4 regions of the Serratia sp. 2723 genome follow, and region 2 is predicted to be linked to each of the others. Evidence: predicted binding sites of a transcription regulator. Region 2 holds the regulator's gene; each other region holds the start of a gene.

Region 1 (3,124 bases), on a different contig from region 2:
CCGTGGCTACTATTGGGATGGTTATCGCTGGCGTGACCGCGATTACTGGCACAAAAACTACTACTACCATGATGGTCGCTACCGCAAGGCCGATAAATACTATTATAAACAGTATAAAAAGCACCATTATAAGAACAAGCATCATCACAAAAATCACCATCACGATCATGATGATTGACCCCTCACCTCACCCCTCTCCCACAGGGAGAGGGGGCTGATCGGCATCGTAATCAGCTGCAGAAGTCAGTCTGTAGCACGTTTATCCCCTCTCTATGAGTGAGGGTTAGGGATCCTAAAACAGGCTGCTGATCAGCAGATAACCGTTTAGCCCAACCACCACCAACACAATCAGTTTACCGAGATTCTGGATCAGACGACCATTGACCATATCTCCCATCAGTTCACGGTTGCCGGTAAACGCCAACAACGGCATCAACGCCAGGGCAATACCAAAGCTCAGCAGCACCTGGCTCAAAACCAGAATACGCGTCGCATCCATCCCCATCATGATGACAATAAACGATGGCATCATAGTGACCACCCGGCGTAACCAGATAGGGATATAGAAGCGGACAAAGCCCTGCATCACCACCTGCCCTGCCAAGGTGCCTACCACGGTAGAAGAGAGACCTGCTGCAACCAGGCTCAAACCAAAGATGGTGGCTGCCGCATTGCCGAGCAGCGGCTGCAACGTCAGGTAGGCTTGGTCGAGATCGGTAATGCCACTGTGGCCATTGAAATGAAATGCGGCAGCGGCGGTGGCCATCATCGCCAGGTTAACAAAACCGGCAATGGTCATGGCAATCGCCACGTCCAGCTTGGTGGCCGAATAACGTTCTGCTTTAGAGTCTTTACCAGCGGTCTGCGTCAGCGAGGAGTGCAAATAAATCACATGCGGCATGATGGTTGCCCCTAACACCCCCGCAGCAAGAAACACCGCATCACCATTCGGCAAATCCGGGATAGCCATCCCTCTAAGTAACCCGCTCAGCTGCGGCTGAGAAAACACCAGCTCCACGATATAGGCCATCGCCACAAACAGCAGCAGGCCGCCAATCACCAGTTCCAGTGGCTTTTGCCCGCGTTTTTGCAGCATCAGGATCAGGAAGGTGGCAATGCCGGTGAGGACTGCCCCCTGCAACAGCGTTACCCCCAGCAGCAGTTTGAAACCGATCGCGGCACCAATGAACTCGGCCAAGTCGGTGGCCATCGCGATAATCTCCGCCTGCACCCAATAGGCCCACACTGCCGGGCGCGGGAAGCGATCGCGGATATGTTCGGCAAGGTTTTTACCGGTAGCAATACCGAGTTTGGCAGACAGTAGTTGGATCAGCATCGCCATGACGTTGGCCCATACCACTACCCACAACAGCGTGTAGCCAAAAGAAGCGCCGGCTTGAATATTAGTGGCAAAATTGCCGGGGTCGATATAGCCGATGGCGGCGATAAAAGCAGGCCCCATCAGAGAAAGTTTGATCTTTCTGGACGGGCGGCTGGAGGAAGTATTGTTAACCGCGCGACTGTTCAGCATAGCGAAAACCCTTACTAATTTAGCTCGCCTTCATCTTTACTTAAATGATAATGATTATCAAGCGCATTTGCAGCGATAATGGTTATCCCTGCGATAGCCAAAAACGAGGTTTTATCGAACAGATCGCATGAAATCCTGGCGTTTACATCTACTCTGGATCACAAGGTTCAGAGCGGATCACGCTTGATAGTAAAACTAGCACAAAAATGCCACGAACACGCATATTTATTAACATCTTGATCTTTGGTGCTTTGCCATCATAGATTAGGACTATCTCCACTATGATTTTCCATATTTGTTATGAATGTCTCGTTTTTAAACTTGGCGTTACATAAAATGACAACCGAAATTCAGCCTGCCTCAAATTTGGAGCAAACATGTCCCATATTGCGCACTTTGCGTTAGCGTTAGTGGTGGTTGCGATCCTGGCCCTGTTAGTGTGCCGCGATCGTAAAAACATCCGCATCCGCTATGTTATTCAGTTGTTGGTTATTGAAGTGTTACTGGCCTATTTCTTCCTGAACTCGGAAGCAGGTTTAGGCTTTGTAAAAGGCTTTGCAGCAATGTTCGACAAGTTGCTCGGGTTTGCGGGGCAAGGGACTGATTTTGTGTTCGGCGGGATGGGTGATAAAGGTCTGGCCTTCTTCTTCCTGAAGGTGCTGTGCCCAATCGTGTTCATCTCTGCCCTGATCGGTATTCTGCAATACATCAAAGTGCTGCCGTTTATCATCCGCATCATCGGGACCGTGCTGTCTAAAGTGAACGGGATGGGCAAACTGGAATCCTTCAACGCCGTGAGTTCGTTGATTCTGGGCCAGTCTGAGAACTTTATTGCCTACAAAGATGTGCTGGGCAAGATGTCAGAAAAACGCATGTACACCATGGCCGCTACCGCGATGTCGACAGTTTCCATGTCCATCGTTGGCGCGTACATGACCATGCTGGATGCCAAGTATGTAGTAGCGGCGCTGGTACTGAACATGTTCAGCACCTTTATCGTCCTCTCACTGGTCAACCCTTATGACACCAGTAAAGAAGAAGAGCTGCACCTCGGCAATCTGCACGAAGGCCAAAGCTTCTTTGAAATGCTGGGTGAATACATTCTGGCAGGCTTCAAGGTGGCGATTATCGTTGCCGCCATGCTGATTGGCTTTATCGCGCTGATTGCCGCGCTTAACGGCCTGTTCAGCGCCATCTTCGGCCTGAGCTTCCAGGAAATCCTGGGCTACTTCTTCTATCCATTTGCCTGGATCCTTGGCGTGCCTAAGCATGAAGCGTTGCAGGTTGGCAGCATCATGGCGACCAAGCTGGTTTCCAACGAATTCGTCGCGATGATGGAACTGCAGAAAATCGGTGCTGAGCTGTCTCCACGCAGTATGGGTATCCTGTCCGTGTTCCTGGTTTCCTTCGCCAACTTCTCTTCTATCGGTATCGTAGCCGGTGCGATTAAAGGGTTGAATGAGCATCAGGGCAACGTGGTTTCACGCTTCGGCCTGAAGCTGGTTTACGGCTCTACCCTGGTTAGCCTGCTGTCAGCAGCCATCACAGGCCTGATTCTGGGTTAACAGTTTTAGAAGCTACAAGTTCTAGTCT
Region 2 (3,124 bases):
GTGAAAGCGCACGGCATTGACAGAATGCAGGCGTGGCAGGACGGCCTGAAAGATGCCAAAGACTCGAAGGCCTTTGCGACCAAGCATGTGGCGGTGAACTTCTGGGATACCCTGTACTGGGGTGGTTTCGACTCGGCTAACGACTGGGCGAACAAGGGTTATGACGTGGTGATCTCTAACCCGGACTACGTCTATATGGACTTCCCATATGAAGTCAGCCCGGACGAACACGGTTATTACTGGGGCACCCGCTTCAGCGACGAGCAGAAGATCTTCAGCTTTGCGCCGAACAACCTGCCGCAGAACGCCGAAACCTCGGTTGACCGTGACGGTAACCACTTCACCGCCAAGAGCGACAAACCATGGCCGGGCGCATATGGTCTTTCCGCACAACTGTGGAGCGAAGTCGTGCGTACCGACCAGCAGATGGAATACATGATTTACCCACGTGCAGTGTCGCTTGCAGAGCGTGCATGGCACCGCGCCAGCTGGGAGCAGGATTACAAAGCTGGCCGTGAGTACAAAGGTGGCGAAACCCACCAGGTCGATACCAAAACCCTGGACCAGGACTGGCTGCGCTTTGCTAACCTGATTGGTCAACGTGAGCTGGCCAAGATGGATAAAGCGGGCGTGAGCTATCGCCTGCCGGTTCCAGGTGCACGTATCGTCGGTGGTCAGTTGGAAGCGAATATTTCTCTGCCAGGTTTGGGGATTGAATATTCCACCGACGGCGGCAAACAGTGGCAGCGCTATGACGATAAAGCGCGCCCTGCGGTAGCGGGTGACGTGCAAATCCGTGCAATCAGCCCGGACGGCAAACGCTTCAGCCGCGCCGAACCGGTGAAAGCGTAAAATAGTGCGAGGTGAGAGCAAACTGCAATAGTGATCATTGAGTGGATATTTTTCCCCGGGCCTGTCCGGGGATTTTTTTCTCTGTCATCCGGGCATAAAAAAACCGCCATGTAGGCGGTTTTCGCGTTCTGGCGCGGGCCAGAATCAATTCTTGTCGTGCAGCGCTTCGTTCTCGCGGCAATCGCCGGTTTCACAGTGGCCGTACAGGTACAGGCTGTGGTTGGTGAGCTTGATACCGTGTTGCTTGGCGATATCGCGCTGACGCACTTCGATGGATTCGTCGCTGAACTCGATCACTTTGCCGCAGTCCAGGCAAATCAGGTGATCGTGGTGGTGTTGCTGAGTCAGTTCGAATACCGACTTGCCGCCTTCAAAATTGTGGCGTGTCACAATACCTGCGTCGTCAAACTGGTTCAGCACGCGGTATACCGTGGCCAGGCCAATTTCTTCGCCCATATCTATCAGTTTTTTGTACAGATCTTCCGCACTGACGTGATGGCATGCCGGATCCTGCAAGACTTCCAGGATTTTGAGTCGCGGAAGAGTGACTTTTAAGCCAGCCTTCTTCAATGCGGAGTTGTTATCAGTCATGCGGATTCAGTCCTGTTACTATGCTAATCAAGTTGAGGCGTTCTCGCCTATGGCATCGGTCGGCACAAAGCGTTAATCGCGTCTCATTATAGAACCGGTTGCTGCAAATAGAAACCGCCGGTTGTTAACAAACATATCTTTGCACTTTTACAGGGTAATCATGCAAAGCTTTGATGGATGGGATAAACCGATGTCTTAGTCTACCGTGGCGAGGCAGGAAGTTACAAACTTGTAGCTTCTATTGCTCTAATCCGTGATGCCGATAACAGAAGGGCGCAGTATACGGCGCCCCTACAATATGTTCAGAGCTTAGCCGACGATCTCGGCCAGGCTCAGCTCTTCACTGATTTGCTTGACCCAGGCGTCTACGCGTTCGTTGGTCAGCTCAGGTTGACGATCTTCGTCAATGGCCAGCCCGATAAAGTGATCGTCATCTGCCAGACCCTTGGAGGCTTCGAAATGGTAGCCTTTGGTTGGCCAATGGCCGACGATGGCCGCACCGCGTGGTTCAATGATGTCGCGGATGGTGCCCATCGCATCGCAGAAATATTCCGCGTAGTCTTCCTGATCGCCACAGCCAAACAGCGCTACCAGCTTGCCGTTAAAGTCGATATCTTCCAGCGTCGGGAAGAAATCATCCCAGTCGCACTGTGCTTCGCCGTAGTACCAGGTTGGGATACCGAGCAGCAGGATGTCAAACGCTGCCAGATCTTCTTTACTGCTTTTGGCGATGTCGTGGATTTCTGCCACGTCGTTGCCGAATTTTTGCTGAAGCGTCTTTTGGATCATCTTGGCAATGTTTTCGGTATTGCCAGTGTCGCTGCCAAAGAAAATGCCTACATGAGCCATAGTGAGAATAACCTTTTAATTCAAATGAATGTATTGCGTAAACGCGGCCTGAGGCGCTGCCAAGGGAAGGCTTGCTCAGCCGTAAATGCGTATCATGCCAGAAATTTGCCCTGAGGTTTTATCGCGTTTATGCGATGCCTCAGCGGAGGTGGAACCGATCTGGCGTCATCCTTAACGCCGTGCCGCGCGTGCGGCAGCAGAGATCAGTGTTCTGGCTGTTCTTCCGCCAGTTGGGCCAACAGCATTTGTTCGATCAATTCGCTGCGGCTGATATTGCGCTGGTCGGCCAGTTTGTTCAGAGCATCTACCGCGTCTGCGTTGATTTTCAGCTCCACACGCCGTAATCCACGCACTTTGTCCCGTCGTAGCTGATTGCGCTTATTAATTCTAAGCTGTTCATCACGGGAAAGCGGGTTGGTTTTCGGGCGCCCTGGACGGCGTTCATCTGCGAACAAATCCAGCGTCGTGCGATCCGTTTGTTCTTTTGCCATTGTTGCGCTACTGCAAGGGAGTTTGCATCAAAAAGCGGTTTACGCTTCCTGACGGTTTGATTTACACAATTCGGGCCAATAAACCCTAACCCAAATTCGCCCCCAGCCAAGCGCAGCTTCACACCTGGACAGGGTGGCAAAATTATAGCGCGCCATATTACCCCAGCAGATGGAGCAACGACAATGCCTAACTTAGCCACAAACGCGCTAAGCTATTCTGTCTAGCGCGTTTTTTCGCCATTTAAGCTCACGGTTGGTCAATAAAACGGTGGATTGCCCGTAATACGGCGTCCGGTTTCTCTGCATGGACCCAGTGGCCGGAGCCTGCAACCACATAGGCG
Region 3 (3,124 bases), on a different contig from region 2:
TTCTGGCTCATGGCGGCGACGGCATTGAGCAACTGACCCAGTTCATCACGGCGGGTGCTGGTTTGCGCCTGGCGTAGATCACCCTTGGCAATACGTTCTGCCAGTTCCAAGGTGCTGCTGAGTGGGCGAGTGATCTGCAATGTGATACGCCATGACACCAGCAGGCCGGCAAGAATGGCGATCGCCGTGGTGATCCCCATTTGCCACTGTGCGGTATTGATATTTTTGTGCGTCTGCGTCAGCTCATCTTTCATGAAATTGTTAACCAGCGTACCGATCTCGTCAGCGTAGCCGCCGAGCTGTTTGCTGATCTTGAACTCATTCTCAACGGCGGGCAGGTAGGCCGCGATGTGGCCTTTATACTCGTCAAGCACGCTCAACAGGGGCTGTAGCAATGGGCGCTGTGACTCGTTCAGGCGTTGGCTGAGCGTGTGGGCGGCGCTACGGGCGTCATCGATAGCGCTGAGCAATGGGGTTTCGGCGTCGCGAGTGGGTTGCAGCACCAGGCCACGGGCATAGTAGCGGATCTGGGTCAACTTCTGGTTTAACTGGGTAAACGCCAGTTGCAGATCGGCAGTACCCACCTGACGTTCAACCTGGCTCAGGCTGTCCTGAACTTCGGACATGTTCCAGCTTGCTCGCACCGCGTCTTTATCCGCCACGGCTTTGGCAAACATTTTCTGTTGCTGATCGTAGTTACCTAGCAACACCACCAGCAACTCCAGATCCTTGCGGCTTTGCGTATCCCAATCCAGGTTCTGTGCATGGCTGGCCAGCTGTAACGCGTTCTCGATATGTTTGCGGTTACGCTCGAGGAACTCAGGCTTGTACTTTTGGCTAAACATGGCGCGGTAGTATTTCGCCTGGCCGATTTCGCCCGTCAGCTGATAGCTGAAATCGATGCGATTGCTGCGTGATTCGATAAGATTGAGGTAGGTTATTCCGGTGCCAGCGATAATGATCGCCAGTATTAACATCAGAGAGAATCCGAGTCCGAGCTTTTTACCTACAGTGAGATGAATGATTTTTCCTGCCAAAGCTTGCAATGCCGCCATGATTTTTCCCTCTTTAGGCGTTAGTCAATTGAACAAAGCATCGGCAAGAGGCGGTTAAACTTTAGCGGACAATGGGCAAAAAGATACCCGCATCAGCGGGCATCATCGTCGTGTTTCAAGCTGCAGCGTTGTTACCTGCACATAGCTATTCGGCCCATCCATGGACCTCACCCCTTTGAAATCCATAGGGGAACGCCAAATTATTTCTTGGCTTCGGCGAAGCGTTTGGCCGCTTCGTCCCAGTTCACCACGTTCCAGAATGCCTTGATGTAGTCAGGGCGACGGTTCTGGAATTTCAGGTAGTAAGCGTGTTCCCACACGTCCAGGCCAACGATTGGCAAGCCTGAAGCGCCGGAGACGGCTTCGCCCATCAGCGGGCTGTCCTGGTTAGCGGTAGATACCACGGCCAGTTTGTCGCCTTTCAGCACCAGCCAAGCCCAGCCAGAACCGAAACGGGTGGCGGCGGCTTTCTCGAACTCTTCCTGGAATTTCTCTACGCTGCCGAAATCGCGCTCGATAGCGGCTTTCAGATCGCCACCCAGCGTGGTGCCGGTTTTCAGACCTTTCCAGAACAGGCTGTGGTTAGCGTGGCCGCCTGCGTTGTTGCGCATAAAGGTGCGCTTGTCTGCAGGGACTTTATCCAGATCCTGGATCAGCGCTTCTACGCTCAGCGAAGCCAGCTCAGGGTAAGCTTCCAGCACGGTGTTGGCGTTGTTGACGTAGGTCTGGTGGTGTTTGGTGTGATGGATTTCCATCGTCTGTTTGTCGAAATGCGGTTCCAGTGCGTCGTAAGCGTAAGGCAGGGATGGCAGTGAATAACTCATAACATCATCTCCAGTAGGGTAAGGCGGCGCAAAATGTGAGCACCGCGTAAGCAGTATGATGCATTATAATTAATTAAATGATATTGAAAATGATTATCAATGCCCTGCGGATAGTGTGGATAATCCTTTAATCGGTAATACGTTGCGGATGAGTAAACACCGTTGCCCGGCCAGGTTTGCTAAAGCCAACCAATGTCAGGTTGCTGCGCTCGGCGATTTCCACCGCCAGCGAGGTGGCGGCAGAGACCACAAACAGGATCTCTGCACCGCACATGGCGGATTTTTGCACCATCTCGTAGCTGGCCCGGCTGGAAACCAGGATCGCCCCTTGTCGCCAGTCTTGTTTGGCGCGTATACCGAGCATTTTGTCCAGCGCCACATGGCGGCCAACGTCTTCACAGCCGCCCAGCAGTTCACCCTGCGGTGAGATCCAACCTGCAGCGTGGGTACAGCCTGTCAGTTGGCCGACCTTCTGCACCTGGCGTAACTGGCCGAGGGCGCGATCGAGATTGGCCAAGGAGAAGGTCTGGGTGAAGGGCAGCGGTGTGACCGGGCGGAAGATATCCGCCAACTGTTCAATACCGCAAACGCCGCAGCCTGTGCGGCCCGCCATCGCCCGACGGCGCTCCTTCAGCCCGGCAAAACGGCGGCTGGAAAGTTCAATTTGCACCTCCATGCCGTTGCAGGTGGGATTAACTTCTATACTGAAGATATCCCGTGGCGAGTCGATAATCCCTTCCGACAGGGAAAAACCGAGGGCGAACGCCTCCAGATCCTTTGGCGTACACATCATCACCACGTGAGAAATGCCGTTATACACCAGCGCGACCGGCACTTCTTCGGCGAGCCAATCTTGCTCTGTGGTGGCCAACTGTCCGCGCTGGTACACCGGAGCCTGGATCAGGCCCGTGAGCGCGTTCACATTTGTGGGTTGCTCTTGGTTATTTTTGTTCACTTTCCTGGCACCTGTTTGTAACAACCCTACGCCTGCTATGGTATTATTGCGGCGCCGTTGCGGCCCATTTGGCCAATACCCACATAAGAATAGTGATTTTAGCGCGTCCCGCTTTGAGGGGGGAAGCGTCATTTGAAACAATGTGACAACACGAGAGAGAAAGGAGACCCCCATGCAGGTCAGCAGAAGGCAGTTCTTTAAGATCTGCGCTGGCGGTATGGCAGGAACCACGGTGGCCGCACTGGGCTTTAGCCCGGCGGTGGCATTGGCGGAAACCCGGCAGTACAAAC
Region 4 (3,124 bases), on a different contig from region 2:
TTTGGAGGCGGTGATGCCCGTCGATCACCGCACTACCCAGCCGTTTGGCCTGTTGCACGGCGGGGCTTCGGTGGTACTGGCCGAGTCGATGGGCTCAATGGCCGGTTATCTGTGCACCGAAGGGGAGCAAAAGGTGGTAGGGCTGGAGATCAACGCCAACCACCTGCGCGCGGTATTTAAAGGGCAGGTGCGTGGGGTTTGTCGTGCGTTGCACGCTGGCCGTCGCAATCAGGTATGGCAGATCGAGATCTTCGACGATCGCGATCGCCTGTGCTGTACCTCACGGCTGACCACGGCGGTATTGGAATAGAGGCCCCCCTCACCCCAACCCTCTCCTACAGGGAGAGGGATCTGTTGGCCTCTGCTCTTTTGGAAGCAAGGAGGTCATCTCAGCAAACGCGAACGCTCCCTCATCCAAAGTGCGTCACCGAATTTCAGTTGCACTCGTTCGGTCCCCTTGCCCTGTGGGAGAGGGGCCAGCTTTATAACTGGAAGGGGACCCGTTTCACAAAATCCTTCTGAAAAGCGGTAGCCTTATCCCAACCGCCTTCCATCGAATATTTCTGGCAAATCAGCGTTAGCGTATGCCGGGCAAAATGGTAGCTTTGCACGCGGAACAACTGACAGCGCTGGGGATTGTTGATCTCGACGATCAGCCGGTTATGCAGTTTGCTCAGCGCATGCAGATAGCTTTCATCATCGCCATTTTCCAGGCATAAATTTGCCATGCCAAGGCTGACGCCGTTGTAACGCTTCAGATGATTGATGTTGCATTCTGGCCGCTGTAGTGCCGCTTCCGCCATATAGAAATCCACCGTGGCATCACGGATATTGAACTTGTATTCATCAATTTTGCCAAGCAGCCACGCATTCATCGAGATGGCCATAGATTCACGTCCAATCAAAACTTAATGATAATCATTATCATATTTGCTGCTGTGGCGATGTTCAATGCTCTTCGGCGATTTTTTTCTCTGGTGGTTGATTTGACCACCACGGGCTAAAAACACGCGAGCGACTAGACTTAAAGCAGGGAAAGGCATTTTTCAGACAGACAAGATGCAGAAATAGGTATTTTCTATGAATGTTTAAAACAGACGATTTATCCGGCGCCATAACCTTGTCATGGCAGTGGGATAAGCCGTACGAGATATGATGAATTGCTATAAATTCATAGGGATAAGAATTATCCCGCAGTCTGTTTTGTCTGGATACGCCATCGGTTTATCGTGTTACCGAGCGTAAATCTGGGCGTTTGGTAAATACCCCCGCAAAACAAACGGTTGAAGTGATAATCATTATCACTAACATGGGTGGTACGCCAGATCGGCTGTAGTAAAACACGAATGTGAGGTAGGCCATATGCATACGGAAGAGGTTGGTACTTTTTCCTTGGCAGATAACGTCTGGCAAGGTATTTCGCTGAGCGACAGCGCGGTGAAGCAGATAATCAGACTCATGCAGCAGGATGCGCAAGTAAAAGGGCTGCAACTCGGCGTCAAACAATCCGGCTGTGCGGGTTTTGCCTACGTGCTGGATTTGACCCGCGAACCGGCCAGCGACGATCTGTTGTTTGAACGTGACGGGGCAAAGTTGTTCGTGCCGCTCAAGGCGATGCCGTTTATTGATGGCACCACGGTAGATTTTGTTCGGGAAGGGCTGAATCAGATGTTCAAATTTAATAACCCCAAAGCTCAGAACGCCTGCGGGTGCGGTGAGAGCTTTGGCGTTTAAGCGATGCAATCAACATGACACGAAGCAACGTAGAAACAGCGAAAGATGTACCGGCTTGGGTCAGCGAAGGTCGCTACAAGGAAGGATTCTTTACCCAACTGGCCACCGATGAGTTGGCCAAAGGTATCAACGAAGAGGTGGTACGCGCCATCTCGGCCAAGCGTAACGAACCCGAGTGGATGCTGGAATTCCGCCTGGAGGCTTACCGTGCCTGGCTGCAAATGGAAGAGCCACACTGGCTGAAAGCCAACTATGACAAGCTGAACTATCAGGATTACAGCTACTATTCAGCGCCGTCCTGCGGCAGCTGTGATGATGCCTGCGGTTCTCAGCCTGGGGCGGAGCAGCAACCTGGCGCCAGTACGGAAAACGGCTACCTGACCAGCGAGGTTGAACTGGCGTTCAATCAACTGGGTGTACCGGTGCGTGAAGGTAGCGAAGTGGCGGTCGATGCCATTTTCGACTCGGTTTCCGTCGCGACCACCTACCGTGAAAAGCTGGCGGAGAGCGGGGTGATCTTCTGCTCGTTCGGTGAAGCCATTCACGATCATCCGGATCTGGTGCGCAAGTACCTGGGGCGGGTGGTGCCGCATAACGACAACTTCTTTGCCGCACTCAACGCTGCGGTGGCTTCCGATGGCACCTTTGTCTACGTGCCAAAGGGCGTACGCTGCCCAATGGAGCTTTCCACCTATTTCCGCATTAACGCCGCGAAAACCGGCCAGTTTGAACGCACCATCCTGATTGCCGATGAGGGCAGCTACGTCAGCTATATCGAAGGCTGCTCAGCGCCGGTACGTGACAGCTATCAACTGCACGCGGCGGTGGTCGAAGTGATCCTGCATAAAGACGCTGAAGTGAAGTATTCCACGGTGCAGAACTGGTTTTCCGGCGGCGGCGAAAGCAAGGGCGGCATTCTTAACTTCGTCACCAAACGGGCGTTGTGTGAAGGCGCAGGATCCAAAATGTCCTGGACGCAGTCGGAAACCGGTTCGGCCATCACCTGGAAATACCCAAGCGTGATCTTGCAGGGCGACAACTCTATCGGTGAGTTTTTCTCGGTGGCGTTGACCAGCGGCTACCAACAGGCGGATACCGGCACCAAGATGATCCACATCGGTAAAAACACCAGGTCGACCATTATTGCCAAAGGGATCTCCGCCGGGCACAGCCAAAATACCTATCGTGGGCTGGTGAAGATCCTGCCCGGGGCGGAAAACGCTCGTAACTTTACCCAGTGCGATTCGATGCTGATCGGGCCGAACAGCGGGGCGCATACCTTCCCTTATGTGGAAACCCGCAATAACAGCGCCCAGCTTGAGCATGAGGCCACCACCTCGAAGATTGGTGACGACCAGTTGTTCTACTGCCTGCAACGGGGCATCAGTGA

What was found. Region 2 encodes Fur, which represses iron uptake genes when iron is present. Its sites were predicted from a motif close to ATAATAATGAGAACNACTATCAA; they were not measured.
Region 1: ABIE29_RS18755 (Nramp family divalent metal transporter) is a predicted target of Fur. The motif match lies at 1,570-1,592, and genes of this name have one in related genera.
Region 3: sodA (superoxide dismutase [Mn]) is a predicted target of Fur. The motif match lies at 1,957-1,979, and genes of this name have one in related genera.
Region 4: sufA (Fe-S cluster assembly scaffold SufA) is a predicted target of Fur. The motif match lies at 1,289-1,311, and genes of this name have one in related genera.

The regions. Positions count from the first base shown of each region.
Region 1 is NZ_JBNDIN010000014.1:3,011-6,134, reverse strand. It holds gene ABIE29_RS18760 (DUF2502 domain-containing protein) at 1-178, shown strand, start outside; gene ABIE29_RS18755 (Nramp family divalent metal transporter) at 293-1,531, opposite strand; gene ABIE29_RS18750 (NupC/NupG family nucleoside CNT transporter) at 1,909-3,096, shown strand.
Region 2 is NZ_JBNDIN010000003.1:57,434-60,557, reverse strand. It holds gene ABIE29_RS05170 (beta-N-acetylhexosaminidase) at 1-852, shown strand, start outside; gene fur (ferric iron uptake transcriptional regulator) at 997-1,443, opposite strand; gene fldA (flavodoxin FldA) at 1,753-2,292, opposite strand; gene ybfE (LexA regulated protein) at 2,496-2,783, opposite strand; gene ybfF (esterase) at 3,031-3,124, opposite strand, start outside.
Region 3 is NZ_JBNDIN010000013.1:124,008-127,131, forward strand. It holds gene ABIE29_RS18540 (methyl-accepting chemotaxis protein) at 1-1,055, opposite strand, end outside; gene sodA (superoxide dismutase [Mn]) at 1,256-1,879, opposite strand; partial or broken gene fdhD (formate dehydrogenase accessory sulfurtransferase FdhD) at 2,007-2,771, opposite strand; gene fdnG (formate dehydrogenase-N subunit alpha) at 3,007-3,124, shown strand, end outside.
Region 4 is NZ_JBNDIN010000005.1:242,475-245,598, reverse strand. It holds gene menI (1,4-dihydroxy-2-naphthoyl-CoA hydrolase) at 1-310, shown strand, start outside; gene ABIE29_RS10040 (hypothetical protein) at 483-887, opposite strand; gene sufA (Fe-S cluster assembly scaffold SufA) at 1,363-1,734, shown strand; gene sufB (Fe-S cluster assembly protein SufB) at 1,749-3,124, shown strand, end outside.